2 regions of the Salegentibacter haimaensis genome follow, and region 1 is predicted to be linked to the other one. Evidence: riboswitches for the same ligand, from Rfam matches in the RefSeq annotation. Region 1 holds a riboswitch; the other holds the start of a gene.

Region 1 (8,101 bases):
AGCCCGCAATTTACAGATTAATTGCTGAACCAAAAGTTTAACGGCCCTGCCTCATTTTTTCTGGAAAAACCTACATTTAAACAGATGAAAAAACACAGGCTCAAAAATACCGGCAAAATCATTTTTTTAATTCTGCTGTTTTCTGCTGTAGGTTATATCACTTATTTCGATACAGAAGAAGCCGAAGTCAAACCTGAGAAGGCAATGCCTCAATCAACAGTGGAACCTAAAGAAACTGATTCTGAAATGACTACTGTAGCATCTAAACCCGGCCTTAGAGACAGTTTGGTGGATTTCAGTGAAGATCTTTTAGGCACGCCCTATGTTACGGCGGGAAATGGAATTGAAGGTTTTGACTGTTCCGGCTATGTCTACTATGTTTATCAGTATTTCGATATCGAAGTTCCCCGAAGCACTTCGGGTTACGAAGATTTTGGACAGGAAATCCCGATTGCAGAAGTCGAAAAAGGCGATTTGTTGCTATTCTTAAGTCCCACCCGAAACGCGATTGGCCATATTGGGATCGTCACAAAAGCGAATGGCACCGCAAGTGAATTTATTCACGCTTCTTCGGGTAATTCTATGGAAGTGATTACTACCAGCCTCTCCAGTCCCACCTATATCCGGAGATTTGTAAAAGCCGTTCGGGTACTTCAGGATTTATAGTTTTCTCAAATTATTAGGATAATCAGGAAAATATTAAGTACTTAAGCTTTAAAATTTTTGGCAATCATTAAGCTGAAACAAATATTTTGCTTTATCTCTATTAAACCTACTTATGAAAACTACTAAAAACAGATGGTTGATCGCCCTGTCGGCCATTTGCATTCATCTTTCCATTGGCGCAGCTTATGCCTATAGCGTTTATACAATTCCTTTAGTTGAATCCCTGGACTGGAGCGTTGCTTCGGTGACTATGGCTTTTACAGTGATGATGACTCTCGGCGGAGCCTCTGCTGCGGTCTTCGGAAGATTCGTAGAAAGAAGCGGACCTAGGAAATCGGCTATCCTGGCGGCAATACTTTTCGGACTGGGCCAGGCGGGCTCGGGCCTGGCTGTTTCCCTGGATTCTCTACCCCTGTTTATTTTTAACTACGGATTTCTAAGTGGGGTTGGACTGGGAATAGGTTATATCTCCCCGGTTTCTACCCTGGTTAAATGGTTTCCCGACCGCCGCGGACTGGCCACCGGAATGGCTGTACTGGGCTTCGGGACCGGAGCGCTTATCACTGCGCCGGTAGCGGCCTATTTGATGGATGTTTTAAGCATCTCAACCACCTTTTATATCCTGGGTTCCTGTTATTTTCTTCTGATGATGTTTGGGGCTCTGTATATTGCACCCCCACCCAAATCCTGGAAACCTGCAGGCTGGAAAGAGACAGTAGGCCCGGGCCCCGGAAAAAGAATCAAAGACCTGGCTTACCTTGGCGCCAGAAAAGCGGTTCGCACCAAACATTTCTGGATGCTTTGGGCAATGATGTTAATCAATACCAGCGCCGGAATTATGATGATCTCGGTGGCCTCCCCAATGGCACAAAGTATTGGCGGGATGACTGCAGCTGCGGCGGCAGTGATGGTGGGCTTGATGGGAATTTTCAATGGAGCCGGTCGCCTGGGTTGGGCGGCGGCTTCAGATTACCTCTCCCGGCCCGTAGTATTTATCATATTTTTTGTGATTCAGCTGGTGGCTTTTATAAGTCTGCCTAATATCTCCAGCGCCCTGCTTTTTCAAATCCTTATCTTCCTGGTGGTAAGCTGCTATGGCGGCGGATTTTCAAATCTTCCGGCTTTTATCGCCGATCTTTTTGGCACTAAAGAACTCGGAGCCATACACGGCTATCTTTTAACCACCTGGTCTCTGGGCGGACTCATTGGTCCAACCCTGGTGGCACAGATCCACGCTTTTACCGGGAGCTATATTCCCGTTTTCCACGTATTCACCGGCCTCATTATTCTGGCATTTATAATCGCATTATTGCTAAAGAAAGATGTGCGGAAAATTCAAAAAGAACAACAACAAGCTCTGGAAAACGATGAGGTCAGGGTTTAAATTACTTCTTATGATCCAGGCGCTTTTCTTTGCGGTCTCGGTAATATTTTCTAAAGAAATATAGCACTACTATACTATAAACGGTATAACGCAGAGGATTTATCCTTACATCAAAAATAAATGCCAGGATTAGATTTGTTACAAGCAAGGCTAAACCGATCAAATAAATAAGCTTTAAAAATATGGGCTCTGATTTTATAAAGTCTTGCGTGCTTATCATTTTTAAAACCTTATTCTTATAATAAATCTTTATTTAAACTTTTCGGATTTTGTCGTGTATCAAAAAATGTGAGTAAATAAATTATTGAGAAAAAATTACCTTTCTACTCATTATCTATGTTGACGCATAAACGATTCGTAGTTTGAAGATTTGCCTTCTTTTATTTGTTTTTTGGCAAGCTTGATTTCTTCCTTTTGATCGGAAGTTAACTCCTCCCAAAAATCAGTATTTATTTCCTTCTTCAAAATTTCTTTGATAGACTGAATTATCCTGGGATCGTTAGTACTCAATAACATTTTTGCCAATTCTATTTTCTCCGCTTGAATATTCATTCTCTTATCATTTCTAACAAAAATAAGAAGTCTTCTCCTAACTTATTTAGTGGAAATTCTTTTCATCGTTTAAAATACTGGCTCAATTAAATTCCAATTCATTCTTCTCAAAGAAACTATACTTTTTAGTACAGAACCTAATCTAAAAGCCCTTCTAATACCAATGTATGTTGCTGAAGAAATCTTTTTTAATTTCCTATTCGTACTTCGTTGCTTATTTAAAATAAAAAAGCCACCAGAAAGGTGACTTTTTTTATAGCTTAGAGTTTTGATTTTAATTTCCAGTAAATAAATTTTCAAACGGGGCATACTCCAGTTGAATAATCGAAGATTCTGCATTTTGAAATTCCTGAATAACTGCATTATAATCCAGGTTATTATTCAATACAATTCCGTTGCGATGCGATTTCAAGGTGGAGAAAAATTTCACTTCAAACCACACCTTGTCTAATACTTCCTCCTCTTCGGCTGTTAGCTGATCTTTGCCGTCTATGATAAAGCCCATTTTCTTCCGGGCCAGGTTTTTAATTTCACCGGCTGCTTTTTCATTGGTAGGCATATTTCGTAATGCTCCTATCATATAAATGACTTTCCCGTAATAAACTTCCTCAACGTACTCATTTCCGTATTTTAATTCAAAAAGAGATGAATCATTCTCCCTTTCTTCAGTAAGGCTTTGACTCTCTTCGAGTGCAGGAACGAAAGAATTGCTGCCCTTCTTATACTTATAGTTTAAAGTAAGAACTTCATCTTCGGTAACCGGATACTGCTCAATAATTGATTGGTAGAGCTCTGTGTTTACTGCGAACTTCGTTGCAAAAGTGGAGTGATCGTAATAAAAGTCAGAGAAATACCTATAAACCGGAATCTCCTCAACAGGGTCTGCATCGTACTGCCAGCTTGGATTATGAGAAAAAGATTCGTCTATCTCACGATAGTTCCCTTCGGGATTATCAAATGGGTTAGCCAGCGGAACCTGGTTGCTCGTTAGTATTCCGGTACCCACAGCCTCGGTATAGGGATAGACCTGGTTCAGAATAATCACCCCGTCTTTTTTGATGCTAACTGTTCTGGTGTCTGCATTTTTATCAAAAACAGTTAAACTTGATGCGCTATTATCGGTCCTGGTAAATTCTACAGCGGCCAGGTCGCCTTCCTCATATTCAAATACAGAGGTGCCTTTTTCGCTATATACTTTTTTTATTGAAGGCAGGCCATTTTCATATTCGGTTTCAAACCAAAGATCACCTTCGCGGGTATAATATTTGGACCAAAGAGGTTTATTGTCTTCACTTCGGCTTACTTCCATATATAAATGCTGCTGCTCTGTGCTGGAATAGATTTTAGCCGATTTTATATACCCGTTTTCGTAATATTCGAACTCATCATCGGGTTGGTCCTGGCTGTCTATATGTTTAGCCTCTTTTATCCAGCCGTTCGAATAAGTACTAATAATCTGGAAATAATCACTGGATTCTATGGAATAATCGGTTTGTTGAATATTGTCATCTTTCTGGCAGGAAGAAAAAAGAAGGATCGCTAAAACTATTAGAGATTGAAGCTTGCTTTTAAACACAGTATGTTTTTTTGGATTTTTAATTTTGAATGCACAGCCGGGCAAAATGCCAAAGGCTTATCCAATGAGTAGGAATTTTCTGAAATTTGTTACAGAATAATCATCTGAATAGTTCACGCCTTATTTCAATTTATGGATGGTGACGGCAACCGGGGATTATTTTTTATCCTGGATTATATTTATGCCTGGATTGATTTCCCTGATTTTTTGAACAAAAGATTCATTAGATTCGGGACTTATATAGATTTCATCGTACTTGTTGTACTTAATGATCAATCCCTTTTTGGCTAAAGCCGGTTTTAATCCCACCCACAAGGTTTTTCCGACAACTATTTCCCGAATTTTATCAATTTCAATTTTACCTTTTAGGGGTCCACTTCGATAAAGGAAAAATTTATCAGTTAATTCATAATTTGTTGAAAGTAATGCCCAATAGAGTGGTATTAAAAATAAAAGCATCACTAAATCGGGCAGAAGAAAAACAGAAGTTAATGCTTCCCCTTTTAAAATACGATAGAATATAATCCCTACGATCAAGCCGGTTAAACTATAAGTTATCACCTGAAATAAAATACCTTTTTTGGCTTCAAACCTCATCTGTTGTACTTGAATTCTATAAAAATCTTCTGAAGGAATTATTCCCAGGTGCTCTTTCCGCTACCTAAGAATCATTAATCTATAGCCGGCATTTCTATCCTTCCCTCAATATCTTCTCCATTTTTTTGCCTTTGGCCAACTCGTCTACCAGTTTGTCCAAATAGCGCACCTTTCGGGTAAGCGGCGTTTCGATCTCTTCGATGCGGTAGCCACAAATCACGCCTTTAATCAGTTCGGCATTTGGGTTGAGCCTGGCCTGTTCAAAAAATTCTTTAAAAGTTGATTTTTGAGCTATATGCTGCTTGATTTCCTGTTCATCAAAGCCGGTGAGCCAGCTAATTACCTGGTGTAATTCGGTTTTGGTTCTGCCCTTTTTCTCAACTTTGGTTACATAATGCGGATAAACCGAAGCGAAAGTGAGTTCGGCCATTCTTTTGTCGTGTTCGGGAGTGGTGGTCATAGCTTTAGAAGTTTTTCAATTTTAAAAATGAGGATTTTTGCCAGGATTAGCGATAGTTTTTTCAGTATAAAAATAGCAGTCGGTCTGGAATTCAGCAAAATAATTATAGCTTTGCGGTAGAAATGGGGTGCTTGCCACAGGCAGGCTGAGATGATACCCGGGAGTTTTTGCTCTGAACCTGATCCGGATAATGCCGGCGTAGGAATTTCCAAAAATTGAACTGCCCTGCTTTTCAGTGCCTTCATCTCCTCATTTCATTGGAAAAATAAGATGACAATGATCGAGGAATTTTTTTTTCAACTCACCTGGCTGCAGGCTATAGGAACTATTTTCGGAATTACCCAGGTCTTGCTGGCCCGGCAAAACAATATTCACAACTATCTTTTCGGTATAGTTTCTATTCTCATCAGCCTTTGGGTGATGTACCGCTCAAAACTCTATGCCGATATCCTGCTTAACCTCTATTACCTGGTAATGAGTATCTATGGTTGGTTTTTCTGGAAATACGGAAGCCGTAAAAAACAAACTCCCATCTCCTACTCCGATAAATTTGAAACCCTCACCGCCCTGGGCATCGTGCTGGTTTGCTTTAGTATAATGAGTTACTGGCTGCGTTTTCACACCGATTCTGATGTGCCTTTCTGGGATTCGGCCGTGAGCGGATTTGCCTGGGCCGGGATGTGGTTAATGGCCAGAAGAAAAATTGAAAACTGGATATTTCTAAACATAAGCAACAGCATCGCCATCCCGCTGCTTATCTATAAAGAACTGTATATCTATGCCGGCCTAACCGCCTTCCTCTTTATCGTGGGTACTTCTGGATATTTTAAATGGCGAAAAATTATAAGAAATGAAAGAGAACCTCAATTTGCAGGAACTTAAGCAATATGATTTCAGAAATCCTGAATTTTCCAAAAAACTGCTGGACCAGATTTCCCGACTCAATCTCTGGAATCTTTGGGTGCCGAAAAGCTATGGCGGCCTGGAGTTTTCCTTTTCTGAAGGACTTCAGGTTCTCCAGAAACTGGCGAGGATAGACGGCAGTTTGGGCTGGACGATCACCCTGTGCAGCGGGGCCAATTATTTTATCGGAAACCTGAAGCCTGAAGCTGCTAAAGAAATTTTTGTCCATCCTTCTTCAACAATTTTGGGCGGCAGCGGAGGCGTTTTTGGAACGGCCGAAAAACAGGGTGGAAATTATAAAATTTCAGGTACCTGGAAATACGCTACCGGTGCGCCCTACTTAAGCCATTTTACCCTCAATGCAAAAATCACCGAAAATGGCGAAGTTCTTCGTGATGAAAATGGCGACCCGAAAATTCGCTCTTTTGTAATTCCTTCAGAAAAAGTGGAAATTATCGACGACTGGACAGCGATGGGATTAAAAGCCTCAGCCACCCAGTCTTTTAGGCTGAAAGATATCATCGTACCTGAAAATCAAAGTTTTATTTACAACGAATTCTACCTGCCTCAGCCAATTTTTAAAATTCCCTTTGCGGTTTTTGCCGATTTAACGCTCTGGGTAAATTATATAGGTATGGCGACTCATTTTCTTTCTGAAGCTGAAAAACTAAAAGAAGCACAGCACTTCAAAAAGCTAAAAACTCTTTTGGTTACCGCGAATAAAAAAATCGCACATTTTGCTTCAGCTATTGAACAAACGATTTCTACAAATGAAAGCCCTAAACAGGGTTTTAGGGAGGAGATTCACCTTGATGCGGCAACTTCAGTCAAACAAATTTCAGCAGCGATAATCGAAATTTATCCTAAGCTGGGAATTGCAGCCTGCAGTGAAGATCATAGCATCAACCAAATTTTCAGGGATTATTTCACCGCCACCCAGCATCATATTTTTACTAAAAAACAAAACCCCTGAGCCTTCATACCCAGGGGTCTTCGCAATAACAGCTAACAAGCAACAAATTTTACATTTCAGGAAGGATAACAGTATCCAAAGCGTGAATTACTCCGTTATTGGCCTGCACATCTACGGCAACCACAGCAGCGGTTCTACCATTGGCATCGGTAAGGGTCACAGGATCTCCAAGATTCACGGTAAATGAATCTCCCTGTAAAGTTTCAACCCTCATTCCATCACTAAGATCTGAAGATCTCACATTGGCATTAGCCACCACGTGGTAGGTCAAAACAGTCGCAAGAGTTTCAGAATCAATATCATCTAAACTAGCTACTCCTAGTTCGTCAAGTAAAGCTACAAAAGCATCGTTGGTAGGGGCAAAAACAGTAAAAGGTGCAGGAGCTTCGGTCATTGAAAGAGTTTCTACAAAGGTGTAATCTTCCTCACGAGTTAGGGCCTGTACCAAAATTTCGAAATTAGGGTTGGCCACTGCAAAATCTACAATGCTAGGCAATCCAATCACGGCATCTACCGCGTGAATCACTCCGTTATCAGCATCGATATCGGCATTGGTTACTTCGGCCATCCCGTTGATCATTACTCCATCATCTACATTGATGTACATGCTCAGGTTCTCATCACTGGCCATCCCGGTAGCCATAGTACTCACATACATATTTGAAAGTGAACTGCTCATCACTGTTCCTTCCAAAACGTGGTTAAGCAGAATTTCTCTTAAAACCGGAACGGGTACCTCATCAAGAGAAGCGAATCCGTTAGCCGATAAAAATGTATTAAAAGCAGCGTTGTTTGGGGCAAATACGGTGTAGTTGGTATTTCCATCTAAGGTTGCAGTTAAACCGGCTGCGTCTAAAGCCGCTGCAAGTGAAGAATAGCTATCGTTATTGGCAACAAAATCGGCTATACTATTAGAGGGAACAATAATGTCTCCTGCTTCGTCATCGTCGCTGCAGGCCAAAAATCCGGTGGCTAAAAAAGCAACCACTG
Region 2 (8,101 bases), on a different contig from region 1:
TTTCCAACAATAGTATTGGCCTGAATGCTGGAATTTAAAACCGGGATTTCTATATTCCCGCTTACAGTATTCAAAGCTAATACTCCTTCAAAATTTTCTATATAAATATCTCCACTAAACAAATCTGTAGTAAGTTCACCCGTGAAATATGGTGAACTAATATTTGCGGTAATACTTGAAACCGCTAGTTTTATATGTTTTGGTACCTGGATTTGATATATGAATTCGTGGTCTAAATTATTGGTATACAATAAGCCGCCTTCTATTTGCAACTCATTATCCTGAAAAGCTTGAAAAACCTCCTGAGTATTTGAACTAATATTAATTTCCCCGGTCTCTTCGCTTATTTCCAGATCTATCATCTCTGTATAATGTTCGTGGGAGGTTTTAAGCCAGGCTTTCAGCTTTATTTTGGCTTCATCGGTCACAGTTAATTCGATCTCGCTGGCGAATTTCAGATTTAAATTTACCTGCTCTCCGGAATAATCGATCTCTTTTTCAATTAGTTTTTGAGCTTGCAAGCTTAAAGACAGGCATAACAGGCAAAGCGTAAAAATTGTTTTCATTTGAATTGGTTTTATGAGGCCCACGGCCCATTCTACCAAAAAGACGAAGCATAAATTGTGATGTTGCAACTTCTGGGAAAAACACTAATTTTTCTGAATTACTAAAATAAGTTTATAAGATATTTATTCTATTATTTTAAAATTCTCAACCGCTTTGCCTTCAAGCTGGTTCTTCCAACTCTCAAGCAGTGGCCTTTCCAATTCAGGCTCCCTGTATTCATCGGGGTTCATAATTGGAATTCCTTTTACAATCGGATATATCCTTTTACATTGAGAACAGGTGAAAAATCCTTCAAGAATCTTTTCATCGGTGTCCTTAGTAATTATCTTGAGTTTAAGGTCAGCCTTGTCGAAAGGGCAACATAGTTTTTCTGTTGTTTTTAATCTCATAGTCTATTTTGATTTATTTTATTCAAGTAATTCTGAACGGCCTTCCTGGGATTTTCTGCATTCATGATTCCAGAGATCACCGCTATTCCCTCATATTCTAAATTGGCCAGATTTTGTATGTTTTCTGGACTTATACCTCCTGCAAGAAATATAGGAATTGAATAAGATTCCCTGGCCTTCTTAATAGTATCGAATTCAACCAGCTCACAACTATTACTCGTAGCAGAAGGAAATACCGAGCAAAATGAGATATAATCAAGGTTGTGATCCTGTGCCCAGGCAACCCATTCCAAATTATTATTACAGGTGAGGCCCGCGTAAAATGCTCTATTTACCTGTTTTCGAATAGCCTCAATATTTGCTGGTATTTCATCGAAATGAATCCCATCAAGCGAGGACTTACTCAAGCATTCCCATCGGTTATTAATGAGTACAGGAACCTTTTTGGAATGACAAAGTTTACAGACCTTTTCTACAAGAGCAAGGATGTCCTGGTCTTTCATAAAATTATCCCAGATCTGTACAGCTACGATAGTTTCATGTAAAGCCTTCTCCATTCGTGACAGGAGTGTTTTTTCTTCCATAGAAGGGTCTATAACCAGGTAGACACCTCCCTTCTGTATTTTATATTTCATTTCCATCCCAAATTAGAGGCTTTAAAAAAGGCTTCCCAATATGGATCTGTCTCGTAATATTTCATTTTTGTATGCTGGCCATTGACAACCAGGTTTATCCCACCATCGAATGGAATAAATTTTCCCACCTGGGCACAGGTAATATTCTGTTTTCCTAAACTTTCAATAATTTCTCTCTCATTTCCGGGTGTACAGGAAATAATCATAGAACCCGCCCCGACACAAAAGCGTGAGTCCAGATCAAATATATCGCAAACCTGCTTCTGGATGTCTTGTATTGGAAGCAGTTCATCATGCACCTGGGCGCCATTGTTGGAGGCTACCGCCATTTCATAGATTGCACCAAGCACCCCGCCCTCAGTCACATCGTGCATGGCAGTAATTTTATCTGCATTCCCATTCATAACGGTCAGAGCTTCTTTTAAAGAACTGGTGTGATAGAAGCTCTCACAGGCCTGCCAATAGATATCTATGCCTGCCTTATTTTTTACCGTTTCAGGAAAACTCATTGCCAGAATGGCGGCCGATGAGATTGCACAGGATTTAGTCACCAGTATTGAATCTCCCACATTCGCATTCTTTGAAAGCTTCATACTGCTTTTGGGAGCCAGGCTTACAAGAGTACCACCACCGGCTATGGTTGAATTTTGACCATCGATGAAACCGGTATGACCACCGGTAATCGCAATTCCGATATCTTCACAGATATTATGAATATGGTTCCAGTATAATTTAAAGTCTGATTTAGAAAAGCTGGCTGGAAGGTTGAGCACAAACTGGCCATACATAGGCGCAAAGCCAGTGGTAGCCATATCGTTGGTCATAAGATGCACAGATAGCCAGGCAGATTCTTCAAGACCCAGCCCGGGAATTAATGATAAAGGATCACTGGTCATAGCCAAAGTCATCTCCCCGGGAAGTTCAACCAGGGATACATCTTGTCCAAAACCGGGTCCCAGTTTTACTTCATCTCGTTTAAAGCCCGACTTTTGTTTAATAAAACCATCGACCAGATTACGCTCTATTTTTCCAAGATTTTCACCCATTAGTCCACATCGTTAAATTGAACATATAGACCGAAGAAATCCCCAATTGGAACATTCCATTGCTGTACCGGAAACCATTTGGGAAGACCCGTACATTTCCAACGTATTGTATAATTTCTACCTTGCAGAGCTTCCTGAATTATAGCAGTAAGTTTTTGAGGTGTATAAAAAGTTGCGGTTAGATAAAAGGGATTTTTTCCGAAGATTTCCTGTATTCTTCTGCGAGCCACTTTGGGAGAATTCCGGTTCATCATTCCCATCGCTATTCCATATTTCCCTACCCTGGCCGCTTCGCGTATCACTCTAACGGGGTCTTTATAATATTCAAAAGTGGTAATAAAAGCCAGGCAATCAAAACTGTGATCTTTAAAGGGCATGTGATGTGAATCGGCCATGACTAAATCGCCATTAAAAAGATGGATGGCCTGAGAGAGCATTAAAGGCGAAATATCACCTCCCGTAGCCTCAATACCTATTTCCTGCCACCAACGGGTAAACCGGGTAGTTCCACAACCAAATTCGAGAAGGCTTTGCACTCTAGAATCTGCAGATACCAGATCTTTCATTATTTTTTTCTGCCAGACCTCGGCGCGTTTATAACGCCCTTCGTACCACTGTTCATAGGTATCTGTATGCTGACGATTAAAGAACCATTCAGGTCGGTTTTGCCAGGTCTGCTGACTTTGAGGAATAAGATTTTTTTGAGATTCTTTTATTTCCATAGTATCGAATTAAAAAATGAAACTTCATTTTAGGATAAGACAACGGAAATAAAACAGAAAATAGGTCTTTTGGCCGGCATCCCTACGTTGGCATTATCCAAATCAGGTCTCGGGTATATTCTCAGCCACTCTTTAGATGGCACCCCGTGCGTTATGTTGCACAAACCTAGTTAAATTTTAACTCACTATCAATTTTATATAAAATTTAGTTATTGGTCTTTTAAATAATTTAAAGGATGGGCACAACCCATATAACAAACATTTCTAATCCAATAAGTATAGATGCATCTTCTAACAAGCTTAGTTCTTGCAGGCTCTTTAATTAGTTTAAATCTATACTATATAGCCCCGTTTGGTGCAGCTTAACTACCCCCAGAACCATCTTACTTTCGAATAGAACTTTAATTTATATAAAAAAAGGAGCAACAGCTTGTTCAAAATATTAGATGTAAAACAATGACTTGAGGTAAACCGCTATTTCTGGCCAGGGCTTAAGTAGGTAGTCAATACATCTAATAGCACCTATTTAAATTAATCAAAAGACTTTAATTAAACCGTAATCAGCTATAGATCAAAAAATATTCTTAGCTTTCAGAGATAAAAAAAGAGACTTAATTTCACTTAGTCTCTTTTTTCAAATGATATCATTTACCATATTCTACTTTCATCCAATCATAAGGTTTCCGGGCTACCCATTGACCTCTTGTAAAATCTGGAAAGTCCTGGGGCTCTCCATTATTCTCGATTGAAGCTTCAGACAAAGGAGTTATTGCGCTCCAGGCAGCTGCATCATAGGCATCAATTGGTGGAGCTACATTTTCGAGAGCAGATTCAACAAAAGCTTTCATTACAAAGTAATCCATCCCACCATGCCCGGCACCGTCAGCTTTTTCACCATATTTTTGCCACACCGGGTGATCGTATTTTTTGAGCCACTCCTCTGAATCGCCCCAGGTATGCGGCTTTGATTTTCCTTCTATATAAATACGGTCTCCATCTTTTTCCCAAAGTCCATTTGCCCCCTGTACTCTAAAACCAAGTGAGTAAGGCCTGGGTAGATTAGTATCGTGAGTTACAATTATGGTCTCTCCGTTTGCACATTCGATCATAGAGGTTATCACATCGCCTTGCTTGAATTTAATTTTCGCATTGGGATGATCGGGACCCCCATGATTTACCACATAATTATGAAGACCTACTGCTTTTGTCGCATTTGCTGTCATGCTGGTAAAGCGATTACCCCGGTTGATATCGGCCATAGCTGCAATAGGTCCTACCCCGTGTGTGGGATATGTATCTGCATTGCGCAGAACAGAATGCCTTGTTCTCCAGCGCGCTTCAGAAAGGCCCTTTTCACCAAATTCAACACCACCTCCATAAGGCTGCTTTCCGTCGTTAAATTTTACTTCACGTAAATCATGTTGATATCCACATCGATAATGGAGCATTTCTCCAAAAACATTTTGTCTTACCATATTTAAAACGGCTAAAACGTCCCTTCTAAAATTCACATTTTCTAAAAACATCATGTGAGTACCAGTTGCCTCGTGGGTGTTTACAAGATCCCAACACTCTTCGATGGTTTGAGAGGCTGAGACTTCGAGACCTGAATAAACTCCTGCTTTCATAGCCGACACGGCCATTTTTGTATGCCATAACCAGGGGGTTGAAATTACAACCGCCTCAACTGCTGGAGAGTCCAGCAGATTAAGATAATCGTTCTCATTTTTATCAAAAACCAGGGGTTTTTTTCGATTATCTTTTTGAATAAGATCCAGCGCTAATTCAATTCTTTTAGGATCAATATCACAAATGGCCGTAATCTCGGTATCCTCACGATGAATTGCATTAACCAGATGATTGGTTCCCCGAAGTCCTACCCCAATAAAGGCTATTTTTAAACGATCTTTTGAGGGTTTCCGATTATAAGGAAACACGAGATTAGGAGCTAGCGTCACACCTGTACCTACAATTGCTGATGTTTTGATGAAATTTCTTCTTGAGTTCATAGGATATAATATTGACTATGGTTTTTACAATTAAGGATTAAATTTTAATAAGTGAATTATTCTTATACAGGTACCAAAGCAATAGATAAAGAATTGCAAACCCACCAAGTACTGTAATGCTTTCATAATATTCTTTAAAAAATTGCTTTAATCCAAAAAGAAGCTGGTCTGCTATACCAGAAAAATTGATGACGTGCGATAGAACATAGGCAACTATCGCATTTGAGCCTATAATTTTGAATGGTAGGATCCAACTCTTTTGTTTTTTGATATCAATAACCCAAAAAAATAGTGCCAACATTAATGTGCAGATCCCTGAGGTGATAAGAACAAAAGTTGAGGTCCAGATCTTTTTTATAAACGGATGTATGGCGTTTAAAAAGATTCCCATTATAAGAAGTAGGCCTCCGTACAGAATCAGGTTTTTTAGTCGCTTTTCTAAGTGGGCATTTTCCTTAATAAATTCTCCCGCAAACAATCCGGATAAGGTAGTCGCTACAAAGCCCAGAGAGGACAGCACCCAGGTATACTGTAAACCATCATCAAATTTTCCGAAAATTAAGCGGTCGACATATATCGCGAGATTTATTTCAGGTTCAACTACACCCATAGCGTGGCCGTGAACAGGAATAAATTCGAGTAATAGCACATATATAATCAAGCAAACTGCAAAAAATACATACCGGCTAATTCTGGATAGGTGTATATAGGTTAGAGTACTAAAAACATAGCCTACCGCAATAGCCTGTAGGGTGTTGCTAAAAATTTTAAATGAGTTCAAATCAAATTCTAAAAGGTTCCCTTGCACAATCCATCCTAAAACAAATAAAATTAAAAATCGTCTTAAGACATGAAGGTTAAGAAGCCTGCGGGATAATTGACCAGTTTTCAGTCTTGAATCTATCGAGAACGGAATTACGACTCCTACCAGAAATAAAAACAAAGGCATAATGATGTCGTAGAAATGAAATCCGTACCAATCGGGGTGTGAAAATTGAGTGGCTAAAAAACCAGTAAATCTTATCCCGGCCGCTACATCTAAATGATAAAAGAATTTGTCTGCCACAATGATCATTAACATATCAAAACCTCTTAGGACATCAATAGAATCTAATCTATCCTTTTTTTTAATCATTAAGTGCTTCTATAAGTCTTTAAAAGATAAAACGCTTAAAGGTTACAGTTCAATAACTACAAAAGAGTCGTCGTCGGGGAAATTTGCCACTGCAGACCAGCCTTCAGTTAGTTCTGTAAATGCGAGCCCTATACTATCGCCTACACTACCAAATTGAGATTTGGGCATTGAAAACTCAAGCGCATGTGTATTCGCATCTATAACGATTAGATCGGAAACCGTAAGATTGGAACCTGAACCTGGTATGGCTGCCCAACCCCAACCGCCGTTAGGATCTATATGCTGGTAAAATGCCCCCCAACCATTGCTTACAAAGGGTCCCTCAAACAGGAAGTCGGCACCTGAGGAGGCAGGCCAGTTTGAATGTAAAAATCCTGAAGAGGCATCTCCATCAGAATTTATAAACATATCTACAATAGCCATATTCATAGTGGTATTCCCTTCAAGGTACACGTTGATCTTTTCACCCCTGGCCCAAACCTTCATCTTTTGCATGGAACCTTTGGTAGGATCTGGACTCTCATATGCATAGTCTACATCATTCCAATCATCAAATCCACCATCTATTTTAATATCTATAATAATTATTTCGGGAGCCTGAATAGTCTTTGATATAAAATCTTCCTGCCCATTTTCATTAATTGCAGTTAAGGAGACTGTCAACTCTCCTCCAATATCATAGGTATAGACCGGGTTTTCTTCATCGCCGTAGAACTTTAAATCTCCAAAATCCCATCGATATGAAGTCGCATTTTGCGATAAGTTAGTAAACGAGAAGGTGCTTCCATCGTTAGAGAAAGAGAAATCAGCCACGGGCATTAGTTCTGTTGCACCATCATCATCGCTGGCACAGCTATAATAAGAGATAAAACTCAACAAAATCAAGCATTTAATTAGTGTTTTCATAGTATTACGTATAAAATTATTGTATTTCCAGATTATGCTTTAAATCATTTATACCAACTGTATCATCCCAGGTATTAACATTGGCCAAACGAATGTTATAGGCTAAAATATCTTTTAAGTTATCTGCTTCATCTTTTATTGCCAAATAAAGCTTATAAGATCCTGCAGGTATTCCGGAAACAGAAATAGAATCTGAGAAATCTAGAGAACCGTCAGGTACTATACGCCTAAGGTCAATATTCAGAGGTTTCTCGTAGGTTTCGTTCCCTGTTTGTGATTTGAATACCAGGAAGACATCTTTACTGAGGTAGACCGGTGCAAATCCATCATTATTAAAACTCAATTCCAAATCTAAAGAAGCTGAAACTGAAAGGCTTTTAGGAAGTTTTGCTTTACTTAGAGACAATCTATAGCCCAATTTACGTTCAAAATTCTCAAAGCAACCCGAATTTCTCCAACCATTTAAGACGGGTCCATAATAGTCTAAATTTAAATATGTCCATTTTAAAAGACTCATTTCCTGCTCTGCCGTTGTGCAGCTGGCTAAAGGTATTCCAGATGGCGGGCAAGTCTCTCCTCCCGTAGGCACAAAATATGCTTCATCACTAATGTATTTTTTTTCTTCTGAAACATTGTCGTAAGTACCATAATCTGAAGTACTGGCCATAAAACAATCATTATGAAAACCAACC

What was found. A riboswitch is a leader RNA that binds a small molecule or an ion and turns the genes downstream of it on or off. The one in region 1 is predicted to bind thiamine pyrophosphate.
Region 2: another riboswitch for thiamine pyrophosphate. It lies ahead of ACW6QP_RS01905 (class I SAM-dependent methyltransferase); the one in region 1 lies ahead of pnuC (nicotinamide riboside transporter PnuC).

What each region holds. Positions count from the first base shown of each region.
Region 1 covers NZ_JBSYGH010000007.1:53,579-61,679, forward strand. Annotated here, with positions in the region: gene ACW6QP_RS08250 (C40 family peptidase) at 85-666, shown strand; gene ACW6QP_RS08255 (L-lactate MFS transporter) at 779-2,050, shown strand; gene ACW6QP_RS08260 (hypothetical protein) at 2,381-2,602, opposite strand; gene ACW6QP_RS08265 (hypothetical protein) at 2,877-4,178, opposite strand; gene ACW6QP_RS08270 (PH domain-containing protein) at 4,335-4,715, opposite strand; gene ACW6QP_RS08275 (DUF2200 domain-containing protein) at 4,870-5,235, opposite strand; TPP riboswitch at 5,349-5,457, shown strand; gene pnuC (nicotinamide riboside transporter PnuC) at 5,512-6,117, shown strand; gene ACW6QP_RS08285 (acyl-CoA dehydrogenase family protein) at 6,086-7,111, shown strand; gene ACW6QP_RS08290 (fasciclin domain-containing protein) at 7,161-8,101, opposite strand, start outside.
Region 2 covers NZ_JBSYGH010000001.1:399,753-407,853, reverse strand. Annotated here, with positions in the region: gene ACW6QP_RS01925 (hypothetical protein) at 1-566, opposite strand, end outside; gene ACW6QP_RS01920 (Trm112 family protein) at 690-956, opposite strand; gene ACW6QP_RS01915 (thiamine phosphate synthase) at 953-1,591, opposite strand; gene ACW6QP_RS01910 (AIR synthase-related protein) at 1,588-2,637, opposite strand; gene ACW6QP_RS01905 (class I SAM-dependent methyltransferase) at 2,637-3,359, opposite strand; TPP riboswitch at 3,422-3,516, opposite strand; gene ACW6QP_RS01900 (Gfo/Idh/MocA family protein) at 4,004-5,368, opposite strand; gene ACW6QP_RS01895 (acyltransferase family protein) at 5,406-6,503, opposite strand; gene ACW6QP_RS01890 (PKD domain-containing protein) at 6,546-7,409, opposite strand; gene ACW6QP_RS01885 (DUF4832 domain-containing protein) at 7,426-8,101, opposite strand, start outside.